Regions from separate parts of the Streptomyces sp. NBC_01775 genome, predicted to be linked through region 2. Evidence: riboswitches for the same ligand, from Rfam matches in the RefSeq annotation. Region 2 holds a riboswitch; each other region holds the start of a gene.
What was found. Region 2 has a riboswitch for cyclic di-AMP ahead of OHB04_RS11300 (M23 family metallopeptidase). Riboswitches for the same ligand answer to the same signal wherever they lie in the genome.
Positions count from the first base shown of each region.

Region 1: another riboswitch for cyclic di-AMP. It lies ahead of OHB04_RS29930 (transglycosylase SLT domain-containing protein); the one in region 2 lies ahead of OHB04_RS11300 (M23 family metallopeptidase).
Region 3: another riboswitch for cyclic di-AMP. It lies ahead of OHB04_RS22020 (M23 family metallopeptidase); the one in region 2 lies ahead of OHB04_RS11300 (M23 family metallopeptidase).

Region 1 is NZ_CP109104.1:6,708,119-6,718,398, reverse strand. Features, by position in the region: gene OHB04_RS29935 (DUF2264 domain-containing protein) at 1-1,906, shown strand, start outside; gene OHB04_RS29930 (transglycosylase SLT domain-containing protein) at 2,056-2,868, opposite strand; cyclic di-AMP (ydaO/yuaA leader) riboswitch at 2,872-3,045, opposite strand; gene OHB04_RS29925 (MFS transporter) at 3,477-4,733, shown strand; gene OHB04_RS29920 (hypothetical protein) at 4,724-4,969, opposite strand; gene map (type I methionyl aminopeptidase) at 5,068-5,925, shown strand; gene OHB04_RS29910 (biliverdin-producing heme oxygenase) at 6,063-6,731, shown strand; gene OHB04_RS29905 (hypothetical protein) at 6,741-7,325, opposite strand; gene OHB04_RS29900 (hypothetical protein) at 7,337-7,870, opposite strand; gene OHB04_RS29895 (RtcB family protein) at 8,063-9,256, shown strand; gene OHB04_RS29890 (DUF1304 domain-containing protein) at 9,362-9,724, opposite strand; gene OHB04_RS29885 (MerR family transcriptional regulator) at 9,874-10,280, opposite strand, start outside.
Region 2 is NZ_CP109104.1:2,497,713-2,507,992, reverse strand. Features, by position in the region: gene OHB04_RS11315 (DNA gyrase/topoisomerase IV subunit A) at 1-1,236, opposite strand, end outside; gene OHB04_RS11310 (M16 family metallopeptidase) at 1,592-2,977, shown strand; gene OHB04_RS11305 (M16 family metallopeptidase) at 3,016-4,386, shown strand; cyclic di-AMP (ydaO/yuaA leader) riboswitch at 4,627-4,784, shown strand; gene OHB04_RS11300 (M23 family metallopeptidase) at 4,799-5,632, shown strand; gene OHB04_RS11295 (HPr family phosphocarrier protein) at 5,769-6,050, opposite strand; gene OHB04_RS11290 (bifunctional acetate--CoA ligase family protein/GNAT family N-acetyltransferase) at 6,212-8,959, shown strand; gene OHB04_RS11285 (DUF5998 family protein) at 9,032-9,634, shown strand; gene OHB04_RS11280 (alkaline phosphatase family protein) at 9,631-10,280, shown strand, end outside.
Region 3 is NZ_CP109104.1:4,940,686-4,950,965, forward strand. Features, by position in the region: gene OHB04_RS22010 (wax ester/triacylglycerol synthase domain-containing protein) at 1-670, shown strand, start outside; gene OHB04_RS22015 (PP2C family protein-serine/threonine phosphatase) at 849-2,003, shown strand; cyclic di-AMP (ydaO/yuaA leader) riboswitch at 2,248-2,417, shown strand; gene OHB04_RS22020 (M23 family metallopeptidase) at 2,799-3,938, shown strand; gene OHB04_RS22025 (aldo/keto reductase) at 4,381-5,334, shown strand; gene OHB04_RS22030 (PPOX class F420-dependent oxidoreductase) at 5,622-6,074, opposite strand; gene OHB04_RS22035 (restriction endonuclease) at 6,187-7,383, opposite strand; gene OHB04_RS22040 (DNA cytosine methyltransferase) at 7,642-8,835, shown strand; gene OHB04_RS22045 (very short patch repair endonuclease) at 8,767-9,156, opposite strand; gene OHB04_RS22050 (NaeI family type II restriction endonuclease) at 9,246-10,280, opposite strand, start outside.

The DNA.
Region 1 (10,280 bases), 4.2 Mb from region 2:
GTTGAGCCCGCACACCGGGTACACCCGCGCCCACTGGGAGGCGGCGGCCGACGGCATGCTGCGGGCTGCCTGGCGCTGGGCGACCCCGCGCGGCGCGCTGCTGGACCTGCCGGGCCGGGCCTCGGTCTCGGGGGTGCGCTCGGACGGCCTGGAGGGCTACGCGCGCACTTTCCTGGCGGCCGGGTTCCGGGTCGCGGGCGCTTCCGGGGCCGATCCGGGCGGGCTGCTGGAGCGCTACGCGGCGGGGCTGGCGGCGGGCACCCGTTCGCCGGGCCGCGAGGACGCCGAGTCGTGGCCGCTGATTCTCGACCACCCGGGCAGGGGCCAGCCCATGGTGGAGTCGGCGTCGGTGGCGCTCGGGCTGCGGCTGACGAGGCCGTGGCTGTGGGACCGGCTGGACGAGGGGGTGCGGGAGCGGGCGGAGGCGTGGCTGCGCGGCGCCCTGCGGCACACGCCCGCGCCCAACAACTGGTACCTCTTCCCGCTGACGGTGGCCGGGTTCCTGGAGTCGGTGGGGCGCGGGGACACGGAGACCGCAGCCGCGATCGAGCGGGGGCTGACGCTCCTGGAGGGCTGGTGGCGGGGCGAGGGCTGGTACGCGGACGGGGACGGGCGGGCCTTCGACCACTACAACGGCTGGGCGCTGCATCTGTATCCCGTGCTGCACGCCCAGCTGGCGGGCGACGCGGCCCTGTTGGCACGCTACGGGCCCCGGCTGCGGGAGCATCTGACCAGCTTCGGGCTGATGTTCGGGGCCGATGGGGCGCCGCTGTATTTCGGGCGCTCGCTGACCTACCGCTTCGCCGCCGGGGCCGCCGTCGCGCTCGGCGCGCTGACCGGTCACACGCCGCTGGCGCCCGGCGTCTCGCGGCGGCTGCTGAGCGGGGCGCTGCGCTACTTCCTGGACCGGGACGCGCTGGACGGCCGCGGGCTCCTGACTCTGGGCTGGCACGGCCCGCACGACGCCTCGCTCCAGGAGTACTCGGGCCCGGCCTCGCCGTACTGGGCGTCCAAGGGCTTCGCCGCGCTGCTCGTCCCGCCGGACGACCCGCTGTGGACGGCGCCCGAGGAGCCCGCGCCGAGCGAGGGCCCCGACCGGGCACTGGCGGTGGCGGGGCCCGGTCTGCTGCTCCAGAGCACCGGCGCCGACGGCCTCGTCCGGCTGCACAACCACGGCAGCGACCATGTGCGCCCCGGGCAGGGCGAGGCGCACGAGGACGAGGATCCGCTCTACGCGCGCTTCGCGTACTCGACGAGGACGGGCCCCACCGCGCGGGACAACGTCCCCGACAACCATCTCGCGCTCCAGCTGCCCGCCCGCCCCGGCGAGTGGAGCGTGCGGCGGCGTATCGAGCCGCTGGGCGCCGCCTCGGCGCCGGACGGCGCCTGGGGCTGGGCGGCCTCCCGGCACCGGCCGGTCTTCCCGCCGGGCGGGCCGCCGGCCCCGTCGCTGTGGGTGGAGAGCGTGACGGTGGTGCGCGGGAGGTGGGAGGTGCGGGTGCACCGCGTGGTGGGGGCACCGGAGGGCACACGGGTGCGGCTCACGGGCTGGGCCACGGCCCCGGACACCGCCACCGGATCTACCGGGCTTATCGGATCTACCGGGCTGGAGCCGCTGTACGGGCTGGCCGCGGCCGAGGCGATGCGGGCGCCGCACGGCACGGCGTTCACCCGCTGGGTCCGGGTCCCCGTACTGGAGGGCGAGGTGCGCGGACCCGGAGCCGGCGCCGTGTGCGCGGCGCTCGCCTGGCTGGGCGAGGCCGGGGAGGCGGGGCCTCGGGGCGGGGCGGAGGCGGCGCGTCCGGTCGTACGGGTGGCGGACGGCTCGCTCGACATCAGCTGGGCGGGAGGCGGCGTACGGCTCGCCTTCGACCCGCTCACCGTCGGGCGCGTCGGGCCAAGGTGACACGGGGGCGGGGCTGCGGGCCGGGGCCCCGGGGCGCCGCCGAACACGGCGGCTGCCCGCCACCGGAAGGTGACGGGCAGCCGGGGAGGCACCGCTGAGCTGGGCGACCGCTCGACCACCCAGTCACGCGCCGCTCAGGCGCGTGTTGCTCAGTACGGGCCGTTCACGTTGTCGATCGAACCGTACGTCTTGGCGGCGTAGTTGCACGCGGCGACGATGTTCGCGACGGGGTCGCGCTGGTCGTTGGCGGTGCCTTCGACGTGGTACGTGTCGAAGGTCGGCTTGATGACCTGCAGCAGGCCGATCGACGGCGTACCGTTCTGGGCGTTGATGTCCCAATTGTTCGAAATGTCGGGGTTGCCGCCGGACTCCCGCATGATGTTGCGGTGGATGCCCTCGTAGGTGCCGGGGATGCCGTGCTGCTTCATGACACCCAGGGCCTCCTTGATCCAGCCGTCCAGGTTGGTCGACTTCGTCTTCGGAGTCTGGGTCTGCGTCGTGCTGGACCGCTCGGCGGAGCGGTCGGCCCGCTCCGGCGCGCCCCGCTTCTCGGCGCCGGCGGAGGAGGAGGGAAGGGTGAGCTTCTGACCGGGGCGGATCAGGCCCGGGTCATCACCGACGGTCTTCCGGTTGGCGTCGTAGACGGCCTTCCAGCCGCCCTTGACGTCGCGGTCGGTGGCGATGCGGTACAGGCTGTCGCCGCCGACGACGACGTACGAGCCCGACGCGTCGGACCCCTCAGCCTTCGACTGCTGGGCGGCCTTGGACGCGGCCTGGGTCTGCGCGGCGCTGGAGTGCGCCTGGACCTTGGCCGCGGCAGGGGCGGAAGCGGCGTTCGCGCTGCCCGCGGTGAGCAGCGGGGCGGCGATTCCCGCACCACCGGCTGCGAGTACGACGGAAATACGGGAAACGCGACGGAAATTGAAGGGGTGACGCAGGCTGCGATGGCGGCCACGAGACATGGGGGATCCTCTCCTAGCGCCTGCGAGGTGAGCTGTCGGATTCGGGCTGGAGTGGCCCGGCCATATCCCGGCGCACGAGGGCGCAAAGGGCATGGCTTCACCCCTAGCCGGCCGCACTGTGCGACTCGGCGCTTACCTGGTTCCCCCGCTCCTGCCACATTCTCTCGTGTGTATTTCCCTCACCGGGCAGCAGGATTCGGCGCCCCGGCAGAGGAACTCCCGCCGCGCATAGGGCCGGGAGCGAGGACACAGAAACACAATGGATTTACCAGAGCAAGGCGCGGGATTTTGATCATTGGCACCCCGCAGAAATGATCATTGAATTTATCCACGCTATGCTGTGGATCATTTTCTGAGCGTGAGAGAGGAATAATGCGGCTCTTTTGAAGAGCCCGTAGAAATAGGCACTTTGGCGATGCGGTGACGCAGCACACTGCCCCTCGGGGCGCGCCGATGTGTTTCCGGCCACAGGAAGACCGAAGAGGCCGCCAACTCACCCCTATTCGGGCATTGCGCGACTATAGAGTCCAATGAGGGGCTTGTCCGACTGTGGGCGTTTTTCGTAATACGGTTGCCGCTCCCGGTCCGGCTGGGAAGGATGGCTCCTCGTGCTTCCTGACCTCTCCCCGTGGCGGGAGTCGCGCGACTTCCGGCTGCTGTGGACGGCAGGGCTGGTCACCGTCTTCGGCAGCTTCCTCACGTTCGTCGCCCTCCCCCTCCAGCTCAAAGAGCTGACCGGCTCGGCGGCGGCGGTGGGCGCGCTCGGCGCCGTGGAGCTGGTGCCGCTGATCGTCTTCGGGCTGTACGGGGGCGCCCTCGCCGACGCCGTGGACCGGCGCAAGCTGATCCTGTGGAGCGAGGCCGCGCTCGGGGCCGTGGCCGCCGGCCTGCTGCTCAACACGCTGCTGCCGCACCCGATGCTGTGGCCGCTGTACGCCGCCGCGGCCCTCACCAGCGCGCTGACCGGCGTCCAGCGCCCGGCGCTGGACGCCATCGTGCCGCGCATCGTCGCGCACGACCGGCTCAGCGCCGCCGCCGCGCTCAACGCGCTGCGCTGGCAGGTCGGCGGCGTCGCGGGCCCCGCGCTGGCGGGCCTGCTGCTGGCGTACGCGGGCATGGAGACGGCGTACGCCATCGACCTGGGCACCTTCGCGTTGTCCGTACTGCTCGGCCGCGGGGTGGCACCCTCACCGCCGGGACACGACGCGACGAAGCCCTCACTGAGCGGGATCTGGGAGGGCGCGCGCTACGCGTGGGGCCGCAAGGAGCTGCTGGGGACGTACGCGGTGGATGTGGCCGCGATGCTGTTCGCGTTCCCGATCGCGCTCTTCCCGTTCCTGGCCGACCAGTTGGACGCCCCGTGGGCGCTGGGGCTGATGTACGCGGCGCTGCCGTTCGGCTCGATGCTGGTGAGCGCCACCAGCGGCTGGTCCTCGCGGGTGCACCGGCACGGGCTGGCGGTGGTGCTGGCGGCGCTGGGGTGGGGCGCCGCGATGACGGCGGCCGGGCTTGTGCGGAACGTCTGGCTGGTGCTGCTGTTCCTGACGCTGTCGGGCGCCTTCGACATGGTCAGCGGGCTGTTCCGCACCACCATGTGGAACCAGACCATCCCCGACGAGCTGCGCGGCCGGCTCGCCGGGATCGAGCTGCTGTCCTTCTCGGCGGGCCCGCAACTGGGCCAGGTCCGCTCCGGCGGGGTCGCCTCGCTCACTTCGGTACGGATCTCCGTGTGGTCGGGCGGCCTGGCGTGCGTGGCCGCCGTCGGCCTGCTGGCCGCGGTACTGCCGAAGCTGCTGGCGTACGACGCCCGCACGAGCGAGGACGCACGCGCCGTACGGGAGGCGCGTACGAAGTCTCAGCCCTGAGCGGGTCCGTCCTCCTGGCCGCCCCGCGAGGGGCCATCGCGCCAGCGGGGGTCGCTCTCCCACTGGGAGGTGCGCTCCCGCGCGGTCTCCAGCGCGTGCTCGGCCTCCTCGCGACTGGCGTAGGGGCCCATGCGGTCCTTGCCCGGCGACTGCGGGCCCTCCTCGACCTGGCCGTCCTCGACGTTGAAGAACCACTCGCCGGGCCTGCCGACCGTCTTGCGCTTGAACAGAGCCATGGGCCCATGGTCGCGCACCCCGCGCGAGTGCGCAGCACCCCACAGCACCCGTCGGCACCCCGCAGCGGCCCGCCGAAGGCCGGACTAGACTCGCCGCCATGTCTGGCCAGTCTCTTCTTGCCCCCGGCACCCTCTCCCCGCCCCGGTCGGTGCCCGCCTCCATCCCGCGTCCCGAGTACGTCGGCAAGCCCGCGCCCACCCCCTACGACGGGCCCGAGGTGCAGGACGCCGAGACGGTGGAGAAGATGCGGATCGCGGGCCGGGTGGCGGCGCGCGCGATGGAGGAGGCCGCGAAGCACATCGCGCCCGGCGTCACCACCGACAAGCTGGACGAGGTGGCGCACGCGTACATGGTCGAGCACGGGGCCTACCCCTCGACGCTGGGCTACCGCGAGTTCCCCAAGTCGCTGTGCACCTCGGTCAACGAGGTCATCTGCCACGGCATCCCCGACTCGACGGTGCTGCGCGACGGCGACATCGTGAACCTGGATGTGACCGCGTACCTCGACGGCGTGCACGGCGACAACAACGCCACCTACCTGTGCGGCGAGGTCGACGAGGAGTCGCGGCTGCTGGTGGAGCGCACGCGGGAGTCCCTCACCCGTGCCATCAAGGCGGTCAAGCCGGGACGGCAGATCAACATCATCGGCCGGGTGATCGAGTCGTACGCCAAGCGCTTCGGCTACGGCGTCGTCCGCGACTTCACCGGCCACGGAATCAACAGGTCCTTCCACTCGGGCCTGATCGTCCCGCACTACGACGACCCCAGGGCGACGACCGTGATGCGCCCCGGGATGACCTTCACCATCGAGCCGATGCTGACCCTCGGTACCCACGAGTGGGACATGTGGGAGGACGGCTGGACGGTCGTCACGAAGGACAGGAAGCGGACGGCGCAGTTCGAGCACACGCTGGTGGTGACCGAGACGGGCGTGGAGATCCTGACGCTTCCGTAGCGGGCTCGCCGGGTACACGTTTCCCGACAGGGCGTCGGCAAACCCTTGACTTAGGTAAACCTAAGTAGCAGGATCAAGGCTATCGCGCCGCCCTGCCGGATCGCGTGTACCCGCCTCCGCACCCCCGGGAGCCAGATGTGACCTCGTCAGTGTCGGACACGGCCTTCTCCGCACTCATCCGCACCGCCTCCCGCGAGCAGCACGCCGAGGCCCATGACTCGGCCTTCATGAGCGAACTGCTCGGCGGCAAGCTCGGCCTGGACGCCTACACGCGCTACACCGAGCAGCTCTGGTTCATCTACCGCGCGCTGGAGGAGGCCGCCGCCACCCTGGAGGACGACCCGGTCGCGGGTCCCTTCGTCCGCGGTGAGCTCTTCCGGCTGCCGGCGCTGGAGCGGGACCTCACCCACCTCCACGGCGACGGCGCCTGGCGTGAGGCGCTCACTCCCCTTCCCACCACCTCCGCGTACGCGGACCGGATCGCCGTGGTGGCCCGCGACTGGCCCGCCGGCTATGTCGCCCACCACTACACCCGCTACCTCGGCGACCTCTCCGGCGGCCAGATCGTCCGCGGCACGGCGGAGAAGACCTGGGGCTTCGACCGCAAGGGCGACGGCGTCCGCTTCTACGTCTTCGACGCGATCTCCAACCCCGCCGCCTTCAAGCGCGAATACCGCGCGCTGCTGGACGCGCTCCCGTGCGACGACCTGGAGAAGCAGCGCGTCATCGAGGAGTGCAGGCGCGCCTTCGACCTGAACATCGCTGTCTTCCGCGACCTGGGGGCCCAGTTCCGGCTGAGCGCCTGAGCCCGGCCCTCACATCGCGCCCCCGGCGGGCTGAACGCCGCCGGGGGCCGTCGCGCCGGGGTGGTACCCGCGCCGGGCGAGGGCCCGGAGTTCACGGGTGAGGGTCCGGTCGGTCTCGGCCGCGGCCGACAGGACCCTCGCGACCCGCCGCTCGGCGGCGTCCAGCTGCGAACGGGGCACCGGAGAAGACGTCGCGCTCGACGCCCTGCCGTTGTCGTCGAGGCGGATGCCGTCCTCCGCCAGGCCGTCGAGCGCTCTTTCCAGGTCGGACTTGTGGCCGGTGAACGCCCGGTGGACGGACTGGAGGAGGCGCAGGACATCCGCCGCCTCCTCCACCAGGTCCGGAAGGCGGGCGGATGTCCTGGTGACGAAGCCCCGGACGGCCGTGGCGTTCTCCCCGGACCAGGCGGCGTCCCGTATCGCGGAGGCGTACGCGGCGGCCGAGGCGTCCGGCGTGCCCTTGCCCCCGCCGCCCCCTTCGGTCAGCTCACCGAGCCTGCGGTGCAGCGCCCTCCAGTCGGTGATCGCCGCGTCCAGCCCGGCCAGGCGCAGGTGCCGCAACTCCTGGACGGTCGGTGTGCCGGGCTTGGACATGTTCCGTCCTCCTACGTGAGCCGCTGGTCGAGTGTCGCGAGGGACGACATCGTGTCCTGGAACCTCGCCTCGTCCCTGGCGTGCTCCGCGCGGGTGTGGTCCAGGTGGTCGGAGACCTTGCCGTAGGCGTCCCGGAAGGCGTTGAGCTTCGTCTCCCACGCGTCGTCCAGCTCGGAGAGCGCGCCGCCCAGGCCCAGCCCCCCGGCGGACAGGTCGGCCGCCGCCTCCGAAATCGAGGACCTGGCATCCCGGCCGGCGGTGGCGAGCTGCCGTCGCAGGTCCTGGGCCATGTTCCCCAGGCGCCCCAACTCGTCGTCCCGCACGACGAGACCGGGACCGCCGGTGGAGTCGTCGCCGGGGGCGACCACGACAAATCCGCTCCACCACCACCCGCGCGCCCCTCCGCCGCCCCCATCGGCGGCGATGGGCGCGGTGGCGGCGGTCGTCTTCCCCTCCGCCCGCTCTCCTTCGTCCCAGGACTCCGGTGGATCTCCGCCGTACGGGCGGACACATGAGCAGGCGCACAGAGGCGGGTGGATGAACATCGCCGTCAACCTAGGGAGGGCGACCGGTCCTTGACAACCGAAGTCCGTGATCTCCCCTTCGTCCGCGCACTCTCACCACGCAAAAACCCTTTGTCTTCGCGGGTGCGTCGCAGCGCACAATGAGGGTCGGGACGCCGCGAGAATTGCGGGGTCCGGTCATTGTTTGCTTGTTTGCGGGGGAGTTGACTCGTCATGTCTCATACCGAGATGCCCGGAGCCCGGGTACCTATCCGGATGTGGGCGGACCCGTCCACGGTGGAGGAGGGTGCGCTCCAGCAGCTGCGGAACGTGGCGACGCTTCCCTGGATCAAGGGGCTCGCGGTGATGCCGGACGTGCACTACGGCAAGGGTGCGACGGTCGGCTCCGTCATCGCGATGCACGGGGCGGTCTGTCCGGCCGCCGTGGGCGTCGACATCGGCTGCGGCATGTCCGCCGTGCGGACCTCGCTCACCGCGAACGACCTGCCCGGTGACCTCTCGCGGCTCCGGTCCAAGATCGAGCAGGCCATTCCCGTCGGGCGGGGCATGCACGACGAGCCGGTGGAGCCGGGCGAGGTGCACGGGCTGCGGACCTCCGGCTGGGACGACTTCTGGTCGCGCTTCGACGGGGTGGCCGAGTCGGTGCGCTTCCGGCGGGAGCGGGCCCTCAAGCAGATGGCGTCGCTCGGCGGGGGCAACCACTTCATCGAGGTGTGCGTGGACACCACGGACGCCGTGTGGCTGATGCTGCACTCGGGCTCGCGGAACATCGGCAAGGAGCTGGCGGACTTCCACATCGGCGTCGCCCGAGACCTGCCGCACAACCAGGGCCTCGTCGACCGCGACCTGGCCGTCTTCGTCGCGGACACCCCGCAGATGGCGGCCTACCGCCACGACCTGTTCTGGGCGCAGGAGTACGCCAAGCACAACCGGGCGCTGATGATGGGCCTGCTCAAGAACGTAGTGCGCAAGGAGTTCAAGAAGGCGAAGCCCGTCTTCGAGGACACCATCTCCTGCCACCACAACTATGTCGCCGAGGAGCGCTACGACGGCATGGACCTGCTGGTCACCCGGAAGGGCGCGATCCGGGCCGGCGGCGGCGAGTTCGGGATCATCCCGGGCTCGATGGGCACCGGCTCGTACATCGTCAAGGGCCTGGGCAACGCGGCCTCCTTCAACTCCGCCTCGCACGGCGCCGGCCGGCGCATGAGCCGGAACGCGGCCAAGAAGCGCTTCTCGGAGCGCGACCTGGCCGAGCAGACGCAGGGCGTGGAGTGCCGTAAGGACTCCGGGGTGGTGGACGAGATTCCCGGCGCCTACAAGCCGATCGAGCGCGTGATCGACCAGCAGCGGGACCTGGTGGAGGTCGTCGCGAAGCTGAAGCAGGTCGTCTGCGTCAAGGGGTGATCCGGGGCGGCGGTACGGCGGCGGGCCGCTCACCGGGGTGCGACGCACCTTGGGCCGCGCCCGCCCCGTAGGTCCCGTCCGCTGTCTCCCTCGCGCGTCAGCCGGTCAGTGGGCTGCGAGCACCAGCGCCAGGCCGATGAGCGCGGGCACGGTCTGTACGAAGAGGATCTTGCGGGCGGAGGTGGCTGCCCCGTACACACCGGCCACGGCCACGCAGGCAAGGAAGAACACCTTCGCCTGGAACCCCACAGGGTCGGCCGCCACCGCACCCCACACAAGACCGGCGGCCAGGAAGCCGTTGTACAGCCCCTGGTTGGCGGCGAGGGATTTCGTGGCGGTGGCGAACTCACTGGTCGTCCCGAACGTGGCCCGGGCCCGCGGGCCGGTCCACAGGAACATCTCCACGACGAGGATGTAAACGTGCAGGACAGCGATGGCCAACACCACGACGGTGGCTAAGATCGACATGCGCTCAGAATGACAGACCTGTCCCCGCGGACCTGTCCCGGCCCTGACGAGCGGAGGGACGCACAGGCATCAGCCAAGAGGTGCGGGAGCAGCCGGCAGTTGGCTGCCGGGGCGTCTCCTTCCGGAGCGTCTCCCTCCGGGCATCCCTCTCAGGCCGCCGCCACGTGCACGGCAGCGTCGTCGTCAGGGTCGGCGGCCCCTGCGGCGGGGCGGGCGGCGTCGCGCAGCGCGGCGCGTAGGCGGTCGCGTGCCGCGGCCTGGGCCGCGATGCGTGCCTCCAGCACGGCCAGCCGCTCGTAGGCGATGCGCAGGCCCTCTTGGGAAGGGGGCGCGGTGGCCATGTCGCCGTCCAGGCATGCCGTGAAGAACCCGGCGTCCTCCAGGGTCAGTCCGGCCTCCAGCAGGTAGCGGATGTTGCGTACGCGGACCTCGGCGGCCTCGTCGTAGACGCGGTAGCCGTTGTGCGCCCGGCGCGAAGTGAGCAGGCCCGCCTGCTCGTAGTGGCGCAGGGCCCGCGCCGTGGTCCCCGTCTGCTGTGCCAGCTCTCCGATGCGCA
Region 2 (10,280 bases):
GATGATTCTGATGACCTCGTCGATGTCGACCAGCGCCACCAGAAGGCCCTCGACGAGGTGCAGCCGGTCGCGCCGCTTGCTGCGCCGGAACTCGCTGCGGCGGCGCACCACGTTGAACCGGTGGTCTACATAGACCTCCAGCAGTTCCTTGAGGCCGAGCGTCAGCGGCTGGCCGTCGACCAGTGCGACGTTGTTGATGCCGAAGGACTCCTCCATCGGCGTCAGTTTGTAGAGCTGGGTGAGCACGGCCTCGGGGTTGAAGCCGTTCTTGATCTCGATGACCAGGCGCAGTCCGTGCTCGCGGTCGGTGAGGTCCTTGACGTCCGCGATGCCCTGGAGCTTCTTGGAGTTGACCAGGTCCTTGATCTTGGAGATGACCTTCTCGGGGCCCACGGCGAACGGCAGCTCGGTGACCACGATGCCCTTGCGGCGCGGGGTGACCTGCTCGACGGCCGTCGTGGCGCGGATCTTGAAGGTGCCGCGCCCGGAGACGTAGGCGTCCTTGATGCCCTCCAGACCGACGATCTTGCCGCCGGTCGGCAGGTCGGGGCCGGGGATGAAGCCCATCAGGGTTTCCAGGTCGGCGCCCGGATGCTTGATCAGATGGCGGGCCGCGGCGATGACCTCGGAGAGGTTGTGCGGCGCCATGTTCGTCGCCATGCCGACGGCGATGCCCGACGAGCCGTTGACCAGGAGGTTGGGGTAGGCGGCCGGCAAGGTGACCGGCTCTTCCTCGCTGCCGTCGTAGTTGGCGCCGAAATCGACGGTCTCCTCGTCGATCGACTCGACCATCAGCCCGGCTGCGGGGGCCGACCTGCACTCCGTGTAGCGCATCGCGGCCGGAGGGTCGTCGTTGCCCAACGAGCCGAAGTTGCCGTGTCCGTCGACGAGCGGCAGACGCATGGAGAAGCCCTGCGCCATGCGCACCAGCGCGTCGTAGATGGGGGAGTCACCGTGCGGGTGGAGCTTTCCCATCACCTCGCCGACCACGCGCGCGCACTTCACGTACGAGCGGTCGGGGCGCAGGCCCATCTCGTGCATCTGGTAGAGGATCCGGCGCTGCACGGGCTTCATCCCGTCGCGGGCGTCGGGAAGCGCGCGCGAATAGATCACCGAGTACGCGTACTCCAGATAGGAGCCCTGCATCTCGTCGACGACGTCGATGTCGAGGATGCGCTCCTCGAAGTCCTCTCCGGGCGTCGTCCCGGGCGTACGGCTCTTACTGCGGCGGGCCATCGCGGCTGCGGCTCCTTCGATGCTTCGTGCTGCTTCGCTGCGTGCTTTCGTATGCGCGCGTGCTTCGTGTGCGCTGCGTGCTTGCTGTCCTGTGCGCGTGCTTCGTGCTCATGCTTCGTGCCGTGCTTCGTCTGTCACAGCTGTGACGCGGACCATTGTGGACCGCCGCACTGACAAGCGGCCCCCCGACCCGGCGTACACAGGCCGCGCGAGGTAGACCGTACGGGAACTTCGCACGTTGTCGGCGTGGTTGCATACAGTGACAGGGCCGTCTGCCGCCCGCGGTGCGCAGGCGGTCCCCGCAGTTCCCGGCGCCCTGCCGGGAAACTCCCGCGATCGAAGGGACTCCACGCCCATGGGTCACACGGCCACGCCCCCGCCGGCCACCGGTGGGCTGACAGCGACGGAGCACCGGCTGGCCAACGGCCTCCGTGTGGTGCTTTCCGAGGATCATCTGACCCCGGTCGCAGCTGTCTGCCTCTGGTACGACGTCGGCTCCCGCCACGAGGTGAAGGGCCGCACCGGCCTCGCGCACCTCTTCGAGCACCTGATGTTCCAGGGCTCGGCCCAGGTGAAGGGCAACGGGCACTTCGAGCTGGTGCAGGGTGCGGGCGGCTCCCTCAACGGCACCACGAGCTTCGAGCGCACCAACTACTTCGAGACCATGCCGACCCACGAGCTGGAGCTGGCGCTCTGGCTGGAGGCCGACCGGATGGGCTCGCTGCTGTCGGCGCTGGACGAGGAGTCGATGGAAAACCAGCGCGACGTGGTCAAGAACGAGCGCCGCCAGCGCTACGACAACGTCCCGTACGGCACCGCGTTCGAGCGGATGACCGCCATGGTCTTCCCCGAGGGCCACCCCTACCACCACACGCCCATCGGCTCGATGGCCGACCTGGACGCGGCCTCTCTGGACGACGCCCGCGAGTTCTTCCGTACGTACTACGCGCCCAACAACGCCGTGCTCGCCATCGTCGGGGACATCGACCCGGAGCAGACGCTCGCCTGGGTCGAGAAGTACTTCGGCTCGATCCCCGGACACGAGGGCAAGCACCCCCCGCGCGACGGCTCCCTTTCGGACGTCATGGGCGAGGAGGAGCGCCAGGTCGTCGAGGAGGAGGTGCCCTCACGCGCGCTCATGGCCGCCTACCGCCTGCCGCACGACGGCACCCGCGAGGCCGACGCCGCCGACCTGGCGCTGACCGCGCTGGGCGGCGGTGAGTCCTCGCGGCTCTACGCCCGCCTGGTGAGGCACGACCGCACCGCCGTCGCCGCCGGGTTCGGGATGCTGCGCCTCGCCGGTGCCCCTTCGCTCGGATGGCTGGACGTCAAGGCATCCGGTGGTGCGGAGGTCGCCGACATCCAGGCCGCCGTCGACGACGAGCTGCGCCGCTTCGCCGAGGAGGGGCCGACCGAGGAGGAGATGGAGCGCGCGCAGGCCCAGTTGGAGCGCGAGTGGCTCGACAGGCTCGCCACGGTCGCCGGGCGCGCCGATGAACTGTGCCGGTTCGCCGTGCTGTTCGGAGACCCGCAGCTCGCGCTGACGGCCGTCGGGCGCGTCCTGGAGGTCAGCCGTGAAGAGGTGCGCGCCGTCGCGGCGCAGCGGCTGCGTCCGGACAACCGCGCGGTGCTCGTCTACGAGCCGGTCGAGGCCGGCGAGCACGCGGAGGACGGCGAGAGCACGGCGCAGGACGCGAACGCGGCGCACGTGGAGAACGACAACGAGGAGACCGGTCAGTGAGCGACACCGGAGCGGGCGCGGGCACCGCGGCACCCACCATGGAATTCCACCCCCAGCCCCAGAGCGGCACCCCCAAGCCGTGGGCCTTCCCCACGCCCGAGCGCGGCACCCTGGCCAACGGGCTGACAGTGCTGCGCTGCCACCGCCCCGGCCAGGAGATCGTCGCCGTCGAGGTCAACCTCCCGGCGCCGCTGGACGCCGAGCCCGAGGGCCTGGACGGGGTCGCCACGATCATGGCCCGGGCGCTCAACGAGGGCACGGACAAGCACGACGCGGAGGAGTTCGCCGCCGAGCTGGAGCGCTGCGGTGCCACGCTCGACTCGCATGCCGACCATCCGGGCGTGCGCGTCTCCCTGGAGGTCCCGGTCTCCCGGCTGCCCAAGGGGCTGGGCCTGCTGGCCGACGCGCTGCGCGCTCCCGCCTTCCCCGACGGCGAGGTCGAACGCCTCGTCGCCAACAGGCTGGACGAGATCCCGCACGAGCTGGCCAACCCCGCCAGGCGTGCCGCCAAGGAGCTGTCGCGCGAGCTGTTCCCCGCCGAGTCCCGGATGTCCCGCCCCCGGCAGGGCACGGAGGAGACGGTGCGGCGCATCGACGCGGCGGCCGTGCGCGCCTTCTACGAGGCCCACGTGCGCCCCGCGACGGCCACCGCCGTCGTGGTGGGCGATCTGGAGGGGGTGGACCTGGACGCGGCGCTCGCCGACACCCTGGGCGCCTGGACGGGTACGGCGGCCGAGGCCCGCCCGATGCCGTCCATCTCGGCCGACGACAGCGGACGCGTCGTCATCGTCGACCGGCCCGGCGCCGTGCAGACCCAGGTGCTGATCGGCCGCATCGGCCCCGACCGGCACGACAGCGTGTGGCCCGCACAGCTTCTCGGGGTCTACTGCCTGGGCGGCACCCTCACCTCGCGGCTGGACCGCGTGCTGCGCGAGGAGAAGGGCTACACCTACGGCGTGCGGGCCTTCGGGCAGGTGCTGCGGTCCTCGGCGGAGGGTACGGGCGCCGCGCTGCTGGCCATCAGCGGCTCGGTCGCCACGGACGTCACGGGCCCGGCGCTGGCCGACCTGTGGCAGGTGCTGCGCGTCCTGGCCGCCGAGGGCCTCACGGACGAGGAGCGCGACGTGGCCGTGCGCAACCTGGTGGGCGTCGCCCCGCTGCGCTTCGAGACGTCGGACGCCGTCGCCGGGACGCTGGCCGACCAGGTCGAGCAGTTTCTGCCCGACGACTTCCAGGGCCGCCTCTACGCACGGCTCGCCGAGGCGGGCACGGTGGAGGCGACGGCCGCGGCCGTCAGCGCCTTCCCGGCCGACCGTCTGGTGACCGTGCTGGTCGGTGACGCCTCCCAGATCGCGGACCCGGTGCGCGAGTTGGGGATCGGAGAGGTGAAGGTCGTCACGGGCTCCTGAGCGAGGACGGCGGGCTCTTCGACCGTTGGCCGCCAGGCGGGGCCGGAACGAGGGCCGGAGGGGGGCGGCGTGAGAGGAACGTCCCCTTCCGGGGCCCGCCAAATGTCCGCTTCTCACCCGGACATGGCGATACGGGGTGTGGCGTGCGCGACAAACACAGGGATTCGTTTGCCGCTCAGAAGTGGCCCCGTTTAGCGTCATTGCCGCTGTTCGTCAGAAGTGACCGCGCCCGCGGCCGACGCACAGTGATCGCCGAGTTCCCGAGGCGCAAGCCGAGGGGAGCCGGGGACCCAACGCAGTCCCTGGGGTGAATCGGACCGCCTCGCCAGAGGCAGCCCGTAGGAGACCTTCCTGCTCCGAACCCGTCAGCTAACCCGGTAGGCGAGAAGGAAGGAAAGGAGTGCGCCTCTCTATGGCGTTCACCAGTCCCACCCGTCCCACCGGGAAGCACCGACGCCCCAGCAAGGCCCGCAGGGCCGGTGCCGGAGCCGCAGGCATAGCCGGGCTCGCCACCGTCGGCGTCGTCGGAACGCTCGCCTCCCCGGCCTTCGCTTCGAGCGGCGAGCAGAACCGCGTTCACGAGACCGGCTTCAACGACGCCTTCGGCGTGAGCGGCCGGCTCTCCGAGACCCTGGACCAGCAGGCGCACACCCAGGTCATCGAGGCCGAGAAGGCTCAGGCCGAGGCCCAGTCCAAGGAAGCGGCGGCCAAGGCCAAGCTGGAGGCCAAGAAGAAGGCGGACGAGGCCAAGCGCAAGGCCGCGGCCGAGAAGGCCAAGAAGGACCGCGCCGAGAAGGCCAAGGCGGCTCGCGCCGCCGACGCGAAGCGCGCCAAGCTGAGCGGTTACGTCCTCCCGGTCGACGGCTCCCACGTCTCCACCGGATACAAGACCGGCGGCGGCATGTGGTCCTCCGGCAGCCACACCGGCATCGACTTCCACGCGGGCATGAACACCCGGGTCAAGTCCGTCGCGGCAGGCGAGGTCGTGGAGGCCGGCAACGGCGGCGCGTACGGCAACAACATCGTGATCAAGCACAAGGACGGCACGTACACGCAGTACGGCCACCTCAACTCGATGAGCGTCTCGGTCGGCCAGACCGTCACCGCGGGCCAGCAGATCGCGCTGTCCGGCTCCACGGGCAACTCCTCCGGCCCGCACCTGCACTTCGAGGCCCGCTCCGGCCCCGACTACGGTTCGGACATGGACCCGATCGCCTACCTGCGCAGTCACGGCCTCAAGGTCTGAGACTCAGGCGCTCCACGCCGCGCACGCACCATCCGGACGGCGCATGGCGCACGCGCCATCCGGACACCGCATACGGATCAGCCCCCGGTCACCATGACCGGGGGCTGATCCGTTGTGTGCTGTCCGCCGTGATGGCTCAGACGGTCTCCGGAAGCTCCTCCAGGCCCTCCGAGACCAGCTTGGCCAGACGGTCGAGAGCCTCTGCGGCGTCGTCCGCCTCCGAGGCCAGGACGACCTCCTCGCCGCCCTCGGCGCCCAGGCCGAGCACGCCCAGCATGGAGGCCGCGTTCACCGGGCTGCCGTCGCCCTTCTGGATGGTGACGGGGACCCCGGCTGCCGATGCGGCACGGACGAAGATCGAGGCGGGGCGGGCGTGCAGCCCCTCGGCCCAGCCGATGGTGACGCGGCGCTCAACCATGATGTTGCCCTTCGATTCGAAACGTTGTTCTAGGTCAGTCTCGCACGGTGACCGGAGTGCATCATTCCGCGGTGCCGTCCGGCATATCCGGCGATCCCAAGATGCGACGATACGTTGCCGCCGGACCGCCGCCGTGGCCCCCACCGCCGTACGCTGACCCCATGCCGAGCCCCGAGGAGCGCGCCTACCCGGCCCACTGGGAAGCCGATGTCGTCCTGCGCGACGGCGGGACGGCCAGGGTCCGGCCCATCACGCCGGACGACGCTGAGCGGCTCGTCAGCTTCTACGAGCAGGTCTCGGACGAGTCCAAGTACTACCGCTTCTTCGCCCCCTACCCCCGGCTGTCCGACAAGGACGTGAGGCGCTTCACCCACCACGACTATGTCGACCGCGTGGGCCTCGCCGCGACCGTGGGCGGTGAGTTCATCGCCACCGTCCGCTACGACCGCATCGACGAACTCGGCAGACCGGCGGCCGAGCCGGCCGACGAGGCCGAGGTCGCCTTCCTCGTCCGGGATGACCAGCAGGGCAGGGGAGTGGCCTCCGCGCTCCTCGAACACATCGGCGCCGTGGCCCGCGAGCGCGGCATCCGCCGCTTCGCCGCCGAGGTGCTGCCCGCCAACACCAAGATGATCAAGGTGTTCACGGACGCCGGATACTCGCAGAAGCGCAGCTTCGAGGACGGCTCCGTCCACCTCACCCTCGACCTCGAACCCACCGAGCGCTCCCTGGCCGTCATGCGGGCCCGCGAACAGCGTGCCGAGGCCCGCTCCGTCGCCCGGCTGCTGGCCCCCGGCTCCGTCGCCGTCGTCGGCGCCAGCCGCACCCCCGGCGGCGCCGGACGGACCGTGCTGGAGAGCCTGCGCGCCGGAGGCTTCACCGGAGGCGTGTACGCGGTCAACCGTGAGCTGCCGGGCAGCCCCACCGGCACCGGGCCCGAGAGCGCCGCCGAGCTCGCGGGAGTGCCCGCCTACCGCTCTGTGGGGGAGATCCCCGAGCACATCGACCTCGCCGTCGTCGCCGTTCCCGCCGAGGGCCTTTCCTCCGTCGTCGCCGAGTGCGGCGAGGCCGCCGTGCAGGGCCTCGTCGTCCTCTCCGACGGCTTCGGCCGCGACGAACAGCGCGAGCTGGTGCGCCTGGCCCGCTCCTACGGGATGCGCCTGGTGGGCCCGAACGCGCTCGGCCTGATCAACACCGGCCCGGACGTGCGGCTCAACGCGACTCCCTCCATCCGGATGCCCGCACGGGGCCGCACCGGAGTCTTCACCCAGTCGGGCGCCATCGGCATCACCCTGCTCGACGGGCTCGACCGGCGTGGCATCGGGCCCTCCTCCTTCGTCTCCGCCGGCAACCGCGCCGACGTCTCCGGCAACGACCTGCTCCAGCACTGGGACGAGGATCCGGACACCGACGTCGTGCTGATGTACCTCGAATCCATCGGCAACCCGCGCAAGTTCACCCGGCTCGCCAGGCGCACGGCCGCGCGCAAGCCGGTCGTCGTCGTCAAGGGAGCCCGCCAGCGCGGCAGCGCGCCCCCGCCCGGCCACGCCGCACCCGCCTCCCGCGCCCCGGACGCCACCGTCTACGCCCTCCTGCGCCAGGCGGGGGTCCTCATGGTCGACACCTTCACCGAACTGCTGGACACCGGTCTCCTGCTCGCGGGGCAGCCCGCCCCGGCCGGGCCACGCGTCGGCATCGTCGGCAACACCGACGCGCTCAGCCTGCTCACCTACGACGCCTGCCTCAACGACGGGCTGCGCCCCCGGCCGGTCGTCGCGCTCCCCGGGACGGCCGGGCCCGGCCACTTCGGCACGGCGCTCGGCGAAGCGCTCGCGGACCCCGGAACCGACGCCGTCCTGGTCACCGTCATCCCGGCGGTCCCCGCCGAACTGCCGGGCACCGCGCCCACCCACGACGCGGCCGACCCGCCGCAGGGCTACGTCGAGACCCTCGCCGACGCGCTCCAGCAGGCGACGGAGGCCGCCGGAGGCAAGCCCGTCGCCGTCGTCCACCTCGCCATGGAGGGGCTGGAGGCGGCACTCGCGGCGCGCGGGCTGCCCTCCTACCCCACCCCCGAGCGGGCCTCCCACGCGCTGGCCGAGGCGGTGCGCTACGCCCGCTGGCGCGCCGAGGCCGGCGCTCCGGGCAAGGTGCCCGAGTTCGAGGTGGACGAGGCAGCGGCGGCGAGCCTCCTCGCCCGCGTCACGGACGTGCCCGCCCGCAGCCAGGCCCTCACCGACCAGGACACCGCTCGGCTGCTGGGCTGCTACGGCATCGCCGTCCAGCCCACCCTCCCGGCTCCGGACGCCGACACGGCCGCCGAAGCGGCGCGGACCTTGGGCTACCCGGTCGCGCTCAAGACCACAGCGTCCCATCTGCGGCACCGGGCCGACCTCGGCGGCGTGCGGCTGGACATCGCGGGGGAGACCGGATTGCGCCGCGCCTACGGCGAGCTGACGGCCGCGCTCGGCGCTCCCGAGGAGCTGCGGCCCGTGGTGCAGTCGATGGCGCCGCGCGGCGTCGGCACCGTCATCAGAGGCACCCTGGACCCGGCCATCGGCGCCGTGCTCTCCTTCGGGCTCGCCGGAACCCCCTCCGAGCTGCTGGGCGACACCGCGCACCGGCTGGTCCCGGTCACCGACAAGGAGGCCGCCGGTCTGGTCCGCGCGATCCGGTCCGCGCCCCTGCTGTTCGGATGGCGGGGCGCCGAGCCCTCGGACATGGCGGCGCTGGAGGAGGTGCTGCTGCGTGTCTCGCTGCTGATGGACGACCATCCGGAGGTGGTCGCCGTCGAACTGGACCCGGTGGTCGTCGCGCCGCGAGGTGTGACCGTGCTGAGCGCTTCGGTCCGTGCGGCCGACCCCGGGCGGCGCCCCGACCTGGGGGCGCGCAGGCTCCCGGCGTACTGACTCCGGGCGCGGGGCGCATGGAGCGGGGCGGGCCGGGGATGTGTCGGCACCCGGGCCTTTAGGATGGCTGTTATGGCGAAGACCGGTACGACGACCCAGGGGCTGCGCGAGGCGATCGAGCGTAGTGGCTATTACCCGGCCCTCGTGGCCGAGGCTGTGGAAGCCTCGGTGGGCGGGGAGCCCGTGGCCTCCTACCTCGTGCACCAGGAGACGACGTTCGATTCGAACGAGGTCCGTCGCCATGTCACGGTCCTCGTGCTGACCCGCACGCGCTTCCTGGTCAGTCACACCGACGAGCAGGCGGCCGACGGCACCTCGCCCTCGCCCTATGCCACCACCTCCACCGAGTCCGTGAAGCTGGAGCGCATCTCCTCGGTCGTGCTCTCCCGTGTCGTGGCCAACCCCGAGTCGTACACCCCCGGCACCCTGCCCCGCGAGGTCGTCCTGACCATCGGCTGGGGCGCCGTCTCCCGTCTCGACATGGAGCCCGCGACCTGCGGTGATCCCAACTGCGAGGCGGATCACGGCTATACGGGCTCCTCCACGGCCGACGACCTCTCGCTCCGCGTCAGCGAGGCGGGCGACGGACCCGACACCGTCCGTCAGACTCTCGCCTTCGCGCAGGCCCTCTCCGAGGCCACCGCGGGCACCACCCGTGTCGGGCCCCCGCAGTGACCCGAGAGGGTCTCCCGCACCCGCACCCGCACCCGCACCGCACGGCTCCGCGCCCGCCCACGGCTCCGCTCCCGGACCCCGGCAGACACCCCCACACCGCGTCGAACGGCGCTGTTCCGTATGCCGCCGCGTACGACGACGCCCCGCTCGACCCGCGCACGGCACCCGTCCCCCGCTACGGCACCGGCTCCCTTGCCGACCTGCTGCCCTCCATCGCCGCGGGCCTCGGTGTCCCCGGCATGACGGCGGCCATCCCCGTCCGGCCCGCCGACCGGGCCTGTGTCTTCCTGGTGGACGGCATGGGCTGGGAGGCGATCAAGGCCCACCCGGACGAGGCGCCGTTCCTCACCTCGCTGCTGCCGACTTCGGGCGCGGGCACGGGCGAGCCGATCACCTCGGGCTTCCCCTCCACCACGGCCACCTCACTCGCCTCCGTCGGCACGGGCCGAGTGCCGGGCGAGCACGGGCTGCCCGGATACACCGCGCTGGACCCGGCCACCGGCCGCCTGATGAACCAGCTGCGCTGGCAGCCGTGGACCGACCCGCACGTGTGGCAGCCGTACCCCACCGTCTTCCAGCACGCGGACGCGGCGGGCGTGGCCACCTGCCAGGTGACGGCCCCGCACTTCGAACACACCCCGCTCAC
Region 3 (10,280 bases), 2.4 Mb from region 2:
GCGCGCCTGGCACCCGGACGCCTGGGCCGGCGACCCGGCCCTGAGCCTGCGCGCGACGTTCGCCATCAGCCTCCGTACGGCCGACGATCCGCTGCGGCTGCTGGGCAACCACGGCGGGGTGGCCACCGTGCCGCTTCCGTGCGGGGAGCCCTCGCCGATGCGCCAGCTCGCCCTCCTCCAGCGCGAGGTGACCCACGCCCGGCTCAGCGCGGTCGGCCGCCGGCACCGGGTGCTGTTCGACCGGTTGCCGTACTGGTGCGGGCGGATCGGGCTCAGCCGTGGTATCGACCCGCGCTATGTGCCGCTCACCCTCGCGGACGTACGGGCCCGGGCGCGGCTCACCTGGGCGGGGCAACCGCCGGTCGCGTTCTTCCCCGTCCCGGTCTCGGTGCCGGGCCAGCCGCTGTTCATCGCCTGGACGACCTACGGGGGACAACTGCACGCCACCTTCGTCGGGCACTCCGCCGTACCCGGTATCGAGGCGCTGCCCGCGCTGTGGAACGCGGGGCTGGCGGCACTGGCCGCCGGCGCGGAGTCGCTGCCCGCGGCCTCGCCCGCACCGGGGTCGGGGCCGGGCGTGGGGCCGGACGTGGGACCAGGCGTGGGGCCGGATGCGGGGCCGGATGCGGGGCCCGCCCCGGCCGAGGAAGGCGGCCCCGCCTCGCACTGACGTCCGGGTCCCCGCGTGCGAACCACGACACCCGGACCACGACACCCGGACCGCGACGTCCCGACCACGCCATCCGGACGACACCGTCCCGACCGCACCGTCCCGACCGCACCGTCCCGACCAATGCCCCTCCCGACTGGCCGAGTCCCGCCCCCCAGGACAGATTGGGACAGTGCGGGTGAACGAAGCGGATGCAGCAGCCGAGCGGCGCAGGAACAGGCTGCGCCGCTACGCGCGGCTGCTGCCCGCGGTCCTCGTCCTTGTGGGCGTCGTCCTCGAACTGGTCACTCCACGGGACGCGACGTTCTCCGCACCGTTCGTGGCGGCGCCCCTGGCCGCCGCCGCGCTGCTCGGTCTGTGGGGAACGATCACCACCAGTTTCCTCAGCTTGGTCTTCCTCGCTGGTTTCCTCCTGTTCCGCGACTCGACGATCGGGAGCCTGGAGACCCAGACCAGGATCGCCACCGGGGCGACCGTCGCCGTGCTGGCCATCGGCGTCAATCTGCTGCTGCGCCGCAGCAGCGACCGGCTCGCCTCGGCACGCACCATCGCCGAGGCCGTCCAGATCGCCGTCCTGCCCTCCCCGCCCGCCAGCCTCTCCGGGCTCGCCCTCGCGGTCCGCTACCGCGCCGCACAGGCCAACACCCGCGTCGGCGGCGACTTCTACGCGGCCGAGGAGACCCCCCACGGAGTGCGGCTGCTCATCGGCGACGTACGCGGCAAGGGGCTGGGTGCCGTGGAGGCCGTGGTCATCGTCGTGGGCGCCTTCCGGGAGGCGGCCGAGCAGGAGGCGAACCTGGGCGGGGTCGCCGCCCGGCTGGACCGCGCCCTCCAGCGGGAGGGCCGAAGACAGCTGGGCACCGCGCAGTACGAGGGCTTCACCACCGCCGCGCTGGTCGAGATCCCCTGGGACGAACACGGGAACACGGCCGGCTCGCACGTCATACGGATCGTCAACCGGGGCCATCCAGGGCCACTGTTGATCAACCGAGGGAGAGCCACCCTCCTGGAGCCGTCCGTCCCCGCCCTCCCGCTCGGCCTGACCGAGCTGGGCGTGTGGCCCGACCACACCGACGAGTTCCCCTTTCCGCCCGGCTCCCATCTCCTCCTCTACACCGACGGACTGTCGGAGGCGCGGAACGCGAAGGGCGACTTCTACGACCCGGTCAAGCGGCTGGCGCACAGCTTCTTCGCCCATCCCGGGGAGCTGTTGGAGACGGTCCTCGCGGATGTCGAGTCCCACACGGGAGGGGTGTCGGCCGATGACATGGCCCTGCTCGCCGTCGCCCACCAGAAGTCGACACACGTCACGCTACGCAGCGATACGGACTAATTCGGGTGACGGAGCGTCCCAATTGATCCTGTGTTGCCCGAAAAGCGTCGGCCGCTGTGACTACTAATTAACGGGAACAGCTTGGAATCAACGGCTCGCTTCTATTAACGTCCGATAACGCAGCGCGGTTGTCACTGTCGTCACGAGAGACGGCACCGTGCGCCGTCGCCGAATCCCGCAAGCGGGGCACCACGAGGCACAGTTCGCCAGCGCGAGTCACAACTCGACAGCGCGAGCCGCGACTCGACAAGCAGCACCGCAGCGTGGGAACCGGGGAACCACCCCTTCTCGTCCGCACAGGACGCGAAGGATGGGGTGAATCGGACGGCCTTGCGCCCCGGCGCGAGGACGCCCGTAGGAGACCTTCCTGCTCCGAACCCGTCAGCTAACCCGGTAGGCGAGAAGGAAGGAAAGGAGAGCGCCCCCGTGGCGTCCAGGTCACAGAGGCATGCCCCCGAGGTCTCGTACGACCCGTACCTCGACGACGGCCCCCCGTCCGCTCCGTACGACGCGTACGGACCGTATGACGTGCACGGACCGTATGACGCGTACGAGACGGCCGGCGCGTACGAGACGGCCGGCGCGTACGGCACCCCCGGTACGTACGGCACTTCCGGTGCGTACGGCACCTCTGCTACGTACGCAGCCGCCCAGCGGGCAGGTGTGGGTGCGGGTGCCGGGGCCGGTGTCCACGAGCCTTACGGCGTACGGGAGTCGGCGGACCTGCGCCAGACGATCGGTATGCGCGAGACGCTCGGGGCGCGCGAGCCGGTCGGCGTGCGCGAGCCGCTCAGCATGCGCGAGACGGCCGGTGCGCCGGAGGCCTATGGTCCGCATGAGGCCTACGGCCCGCGTGACAAGGCCGGAAACGGGACCGCGACCTGGACCGGAAACGGGCCCGGGGCCGGGACCGGGACCGGCGACGAGGCCTGGGAGGAGTGGAATCCCACCGAGGAGTCCCTCCGTCCGCTGCGCGGCCGGCACCGCGTGGGCAAGCAGCGCTCCGGCGGTGTGGCCCGCAGTGGCGCGGTTCTCGGCGTCGGCATGATCGCCGCCGTCGGCGCGGGCGGCATGGCTACGGCCCAGGACAAGGACCCCGCCGCCATCTCCATGCCGGATGTGTCGTCGGCGACGGGAGCCGTGAAGAACCTCCCCGAGCACCTGCCCGACGCCAAGCAACTCCCCGGCGTCGGCGACCTCATATCCGACGGCGACTCCGACGGCACCGACCCGGTGGCTGCCGCCGCCGCGCACGCGCCCCTCACCCAGGCCGGCCTCTCCGCGGACGAGGCAGCCGAGGGCAAGACCGACGCGGGCGAGGCCCTGCGCGTCCGCATCCTCGCGCAGGCCGAACAGCAGCAGTCCGAAGCCGACGCCACCGCCCGCCAGGAGGCCGCGCAACAGGCCGCCGAGAAGGCAGCCGCGGCAGCCAAGAAGCAGGTGGCGGCCGACAAGAAGGCAGCGGCCGAGCGCAAGCGCGAGGCCGCCGAGGAGAAGAAGCGGAAGGCGGCGGCCGAGCGCCGCGCCAAGCTCGCCCGCGAGTACACAGCGCCCCTCGCCTCCTTCCAGCTCAGCGCCGGCTTCGGCCAGGCGGGCGGCATGTGGCAGAGCGACCACACGGGCCAGGACTTCGCGGCCCCGAACGGCACCCCCGTCAAGGCCATCCACTCCGGCACCATCAAGGAAGCCGGCTGGGCGGGCTCGTACGGCTACCGGATCGTGCTGAAGCTGAACGACGGCACCGAGCTGTGGTTCTGCCACCTCTCGTCGATGACCAAGTCCGCGGGCGACAAGGTCGGCACCGGCGATGTCATCGGCAGAGTCGGCTCCACCGGCAACTCCTCGGGCCCGCACCTGCACGTCGAGGTGCGCCCCGGCGGCGGCGACCCGGTCGCCCCGCTGCCGTGGCTGCGCGACAAGGGCGTGAACGTGTGAGACGGCCGGACGCCGACTCCTGCTGACCCCGACTTCCGCCGACCCCGACTTCTGCTGAGGGCCCGTCCGCCTCCGTCCACGGACCGTGACTTTCCACGGATCGTGAGCGTCCACGGATCGTGACGGTGCCCGCCCACAAACCCACGCCGCCGCCTCGCACCGCCAGCTGAGGCGCCGCACCGCACCTGAGCCGCCCAGCCGGCAGGAGGGGAGGAGGCGGCGGCGCTCGGGCCCCGAAGCGCCGGCGCGGGCGGTGGCGGCGCGGGCGGTGGCGGCGCTGGTGGCGGTGGCGGTGGCGGTTACGAGCCTCGGCACTCCAGACCCCGGCGGTCCCGGTGAACACCCCCCGACACCGGGACCGCCGGCCTCACTCCCGAGGGGCTCCCGCCCCGGGCGGCGGTGCTTCCGGTACGGCGTGCGCCGTCGCGTTACGGTCGCAAGCATGCAGATGAACGCCGACTTGAAGATCGGACAGCTCTCCGTCTCGCCGCTCGCGCTCGGCGGGAACGTCTTCGGCTGGACCGCCGACCGGCCCACTTCCTTCGCCGTCCTCGACACCTACACCGAGGGCGGCGGCAACCTCATCGACACCGCCGACGCCTACACCGCCTGGGTCGAGGGCAATTCGGGCGGCGAATCCGAGACCGTCATCGGCGAGTGGCTCGCCTCCCGCGGCTCCTCCGTACGCGAGAACGTCGTCATCGCCACCAAGGCCGGCCGCCACCCCGACCACATGGGCCTCGCGCCGGCCACTCTCAAGGCCGCCGCGGAGGACTCGCTGCGCCGCCTGGGCACCGACCACATCGACCTCTACTACACCCACTTCGACGACGAGTCCGTCGAGGTCTCCGAGATCGTCACCGCGCTGGACGACCTCGTCAAGGAGGGCAAGGTCCGCGAGATCGCCGCCTCCAACATCTCCCCCGCCCGCCTGCGGGCCTCCCTCGACTTCAGCGACTCCGCGGGGACCGCGCGCTACGTCGCGCTCCAGCCGCACTACAACCTCGTCTCGCGCGACACCTACGAGGGCGAGCTGGAAGAGCTGGCCCGGCGCGAATCCCTGGCCGTCCTGCCGTACTTCGCGCTGGCGGCCGGCTTCCTCACCGGAAAGTACCGCCCCGGCCAGCAGGTGCCGGAGGGCGCCCGCGCGGGCAGGGCCGCGCAGCACCTCGCCACGGACCGGGGCCAGCGCGTCCTGGCGGCCCTCTCCACCGTCGCCTCGGCCCACCAGGTGCCCGAGGCGACCGTCGCCCTGGCCTGGCTCGCCTCCCGCCCCACGGTCACGGCCCCGATCGCCAGCGCCCGCACCACCGAACAGCTGCCGACCCTGATGGCGATGAGCGACCTACGCCTGACGGACGACGAACTCCGCCTGCTGACAGACGCGTCGGCGTAAGCGGTCCGGCGAGGCCCCTCTTCCCCGGGCCGGGGCCCTTCCCAGGCCCCAGGCCCGGGGAAGGCCCCTGGCCCAGGGGGAGGCTCCCCGGCCCAGGGGAGGGCGGCGGCCCAGGGAAGGCCCCCGGCTCAGGGAAGAGAGGCGACCCCAGGGAAGGCCCCGGCTCAGGGAAGGGCGGCGGCCTCATGGAGAAGCAGGGCCGAAGAGGGCCAGAGGCACGGCCGGTCCGGTGCCGGAGGCACGAGATCGGTCCGGCGCCGGAGGCACGAGGCCGGTCGAGGCGCCTCTCACCCCTGCGGCAACTGCCCGTACACATGGTCGACGCTGAGCCGCACGACCAGCCGCCGGTCGGCCACCATCGAGGCGCGGTACTCGTCCCAGTCCGGGTGCTCGCCCCGAATGGCGCGGTAGACCTCGATCAGCTCCTCGACCGTGGCGTCGTGCGGATCCTCAGCGACGGGCGTCAGCTCCGCGACCCCGTCCACCACGGTCCACGTCCACCCGTCCGCGCTCGTCACATGAAAGCTCGCCCGAGGATCCCGAGCCAGATTGCGCGCCTTGGCCCGCCCGTCGGTGATGGAGACCCGCAACACCCGACTGCCGGGATCCCAGGCGTAGTTCACATTGGAGAGCTGAGCCCTCCCACCCCGCCGCAACGTCACCAGCACCCCCCGATCATGCTCCCCGACCACCCGCAGCAACGCTTCCTGAGCAGCCGCCCCCACCTGACCTCCACCCATAACGGACCCTCCAGCTCGCAACGACGGCCCGGGACGAAGCCTCACCCCAAGCCCCTGAGCCCCCAATAGTCCCGGACATCCCGCCCTGAGGGCAGACTCGCGGGACCTGACGTCACCCCGCGGTTGAGGGGAATGTGGCAGTCAGCCACCGCAAGACGAGGGCTGGGGTGGAAAAGCCCCGGCTCCGCAACAGGTCTGCGATGTCTTTGCCGCACATCATGATGACCGGATGCTCGTCCTCTCTGACCTCTTTGTATGCTTGTGTATTGAAGTGTGAGGTGGTGACAAAGACACCGAATTGGCGATGCCGCAGACGTGAGATGAGACGCGCTGTATCGCGTACCCCTACAGACGTGTTGTGTCCGTAGCACTTGGCCTCAAGAGCGAAGTGAACGGCGACTGGATCAGCGTGAGGGCCAAGCATGTAGAGGCCGGTGGCATCCCGTCCCCCGTCCCGGCTCGGACGAGTGACCTCGCAGTCCCCCGTATTGGGAGCCTGCATCTTCCACAGTTCGACAGCACAGGCCTCAAACCCATGCGGATCACCATTGAAGTAGTCAGTGATAGCGGAAATGAGATCTTTTCCCGCCGAATCCGGGGTCTGCTCGGCACGGGTGCGGGTGTGCAGGGTCGTCGGCGCTGTCAGCCGATTGTAGGTGCGGCCCTGCACCCAGGAGAGCCAGCTCTCTGGTACCGACGGTCCGGTACTGCTCTCGCCGAGAATCTCATCGATCCATGCGCGGTGAATCACAGGTTCGTTGAGCACAGTGAAACGTGCACGGTAGTTTTGGAAACGGCTGCTGCCTGAGCTGCGCCAGATGGCTGCCAACTCGTCATCTGCAGGCAGGGACTCGGCTCCTGGGGCGAGGAGCCCGCGGAAGATGACGTCCCTGCCCGACGTTCCTCTCTCGAAGAGGAAGAACGGCGGAATGCTGGCCCGGTCATCCGCGGATCCATGGGCGAGTTCGAAGACGTCCCGGAGCAGGATGTTCCCGCCCCGCTGTGATCTGTGAAGCCCCTGTCCAGGCTGCTTGTTGTCCCCGTAATACGTGAACAGTCCGGTCTGTATGTCGAGAACGTCCGGCCAGTCTGGGTCAGCACCTGTCGTGTAGAGGGCGACGAGCTTGACCGACTGCTTCCGCGGAGAACCCTTGAAGCGGAACCCGCCTTGGTTCCCCACTGGCAGCAGCTTGCAGATTGCGTCGTCCGCGGTGTTCCCGGCACTCCCACCCTTGTACACCGTATCGACGATCAGATCTGAACTAGAAAGACCGGAGAACGGTACGATGTGGCCACTTCGCTGCGACATGTGAGCACTCTAGAGGTGATTACTTAGGGTGCTGTAATTGTCCAGTACCGGTACGCTCCGTGATTGAAGGGTGGGACCCGGGCGCATGAGGGGCCTGAGTCAAGCCATATTGTGTGAGTGTCCCGGGCGCTCATGGGGCGGTGGAGGCGCGCCGGTGGGATGAGGAAGACTGAGGCAAGTGCGTTGTCAGTGGGGTCTGACACGCTGTGGGGCAGAGGTTCAGCAGTGTCCGCCAGGGCGCAGCGAGAAGGAGGGCGGATGGGCCGGGTTGAGCAACGGGGGTTCACCTCAGTTGAGATCTGTGCCGGAGCGGGTGGACAGGCCCTTGGTCTGCATAACGCGGGCTTTCGGCACCATGCCCTAGTAGAGCTGGACGATCACGCTGTCGCCACTCTTCAGAAGAACGTCGGCAGCCACCACGAATGGAAAGGCTGCTCGATCATCAAGGAAGACTTGAACAAGTTTGATCCTTGTGTTCTTGGGCTGGATGAGGGCTCTCTGGATCTTCTTGCTGGCGGAGTCCCTTGTCCGCCATTCTCGTCTGCGGGAAAACAGCTCGGAGAGAATGATGACCGAGATCTGTTTCCCGAAATGCTAAGGCTTGTAAAAAAGCTTCAGCCGAAAGCCGTAATGATCGAGAACGTGCGCGGCCTGCTTCAGCCTGAGCATAAATTTCTTGACTACCGGACGAGGTTTATCAAAGACCTGGAGAGGGCGGGCTACGATTTTTGCGGCTGGGAGGTGATCGAGGCGTGCCATTATGGTGTTCCGCAGCTGCGTCCCCGTGCCATCCTCGTCGCGATGAAGCCGGAATTTTCGGGCTATTTCACCTGGCCAGAACCCCGCAAAGATGACCTCGTTACTGTCGGCACGGCCCTGGCTGCGTCCATGCGTGCACGCTTCGGGCAGACCCCCCAGGGGAAGGCTGCTTTCAAACGTTGGTACGAGCTGGCTGAAAATGACATTGCTCCCACGTTGGTTGGCGGCTCTAAGAAGCACGGGGGGGCGGATCTCGGGCCGACACGCGCAAAACGCGCCTGGCTCAAGCTCGGGGTTGACGCTATGGGCGTGGCGAACGAGCCAGAGGAAATGAAAGATCCTGATCGCGATCTCTACGCCGTCGGAGCCGAGGGGGAGCCGCTCGGGCCTAAGCTAACTGTCACTCAGGCCGCAATTATTCAGGGCTTCCCCGCCCACTGGGAGTTCGCCGGCCGGAAGACGGCAGCCTACCGGCAGGTTGGGAACGCCTTTCCCCCTCCGGTGGCCCAAGCGGTGGGAGAGCGGATCGCCGACGCCCTCAAGGCTGGACTCGAAGTTCTGCCCAAGGGAACTCGCTCAGCAGGGGAAGAAGAGGAAGACTCCCTTTTCCCTCTCCCCGCCGTGTCACTTCCCGCTACGCGCTCGGAGTTCACTGACAGTGTCAGCAATCTTCAGGGCGCAAGCACCAGGTGATTCGTGTTCCCAGAAGCGGAGAACTGTCCACCCCGCTTCCAGCAGTTGACGGTCCGTGTCCCGGTCACGTGACACGTTGCGAGTCACTTTGTCTGACCAGTAACCCGAGTTTGTCTTGGGGGGTACGTAGTGCTCAGGGCACCCGTGCCAGTAACAGCCGTCCACGAACACAGCCACTTGAGTCGGCCGGAACACAAGGTCGGCTGTTCTCCGGAGCTTGGGCAAAGGCCGTGCAGCGACGCGGTATCGGAGGCCCTGGGCATGCACCAGGCTCCGGATGAGCCGCTCTGGTTTAGTGTCCCGGCTCTTGATCGCCTGCATGTTTTTGCGGCGCGACGCGGAAGATGCCCAGGACCCTTCGGGCAGAGGCTGGGCGGAAGAGCTGCTGGTAGGGACTGCTCGGTGGCTCATCAGTCAGCGGAGGCCCTTCGGGGTTCAGGGAGCCTTGGGGCCGTCTCGGCGTGGTCGTGCTCGTCCGCGATAACCCAATCCACGCCGCCAATGCGGATGGTGGGTTTGTTTCCGTGTTCTTGCCGCCTACTTGCCAGCCGCGCGCTGACGAATTCGCCCTCCTGTGGGATCGGGATCTGCAACTGGCGGGCTATATTCTGGTGTACTGAGTAGTCGCCGAGAATTACTATTCCTTCGTCCCGGAGGGAAGTCCGGGCGCCACCGTTGTAGCGTACCCGTTTCATGTAGTCCTTTTGCTGTGCCAGTGTGCGCACCACTGTACGGGTAATCGGACGCTGCTGAACTCGACGGAATAGCTCCCGGACGCGGGCTGCACCAGACTGCCTAAGAGAGTGGGCGCCTGCGTGCAGGATCTGCTGCCGTGTTTCAGGGGAAATATGAAGCAGAAGGTTTTCTTTTAGTGGAGCGTTCTCCCAGAGCCAGTAAACACTGCGGTGCAACTGCTTGGTGAGCTGGAATTTGCCGTCTCGGTTTCCCTTCTTTGTCTTGGTCCCGGAAGTGGTGAGTTTTTCTCGGTTGGCGCGGAATAGCCCAGCGCTCCATCTGCTTGCGTAGTCATCTGCCCAGACGACTAGACAGATTTCATCAAGCGCCTCGGGAGGGATCATCCACCCATAGGGCTTCTGCGAATATTTGCAGTCAACCTCGTATCCGGCAATGCGGTAGTCGAGATCCTGTCCGTCCTCAAACTGAAATTCTCGCTGCAAGTTGATCTCAACTAGCGTTCCTGCGTGGGTCTTCTCCGTCTTGTGGAGATCATTCCAGTCGTATCGTCCCGTGTTCTCGCCGTCGAGGAGCTGGTCGATGGTCTCCCGAAGGATTCGGGCGAACTGGTCTCCTTGAGGGTCCAGCGCGCTGAGGTGATCGCGTACTGCCATGAGCTCGGGGTCATCCGCGACCGATGCTGCCATGTTGGACAGTGCTGTCCAGTCCATCGGCAGGGGGTCCGGGAGAGTCTCATCTCCGGTCATGCC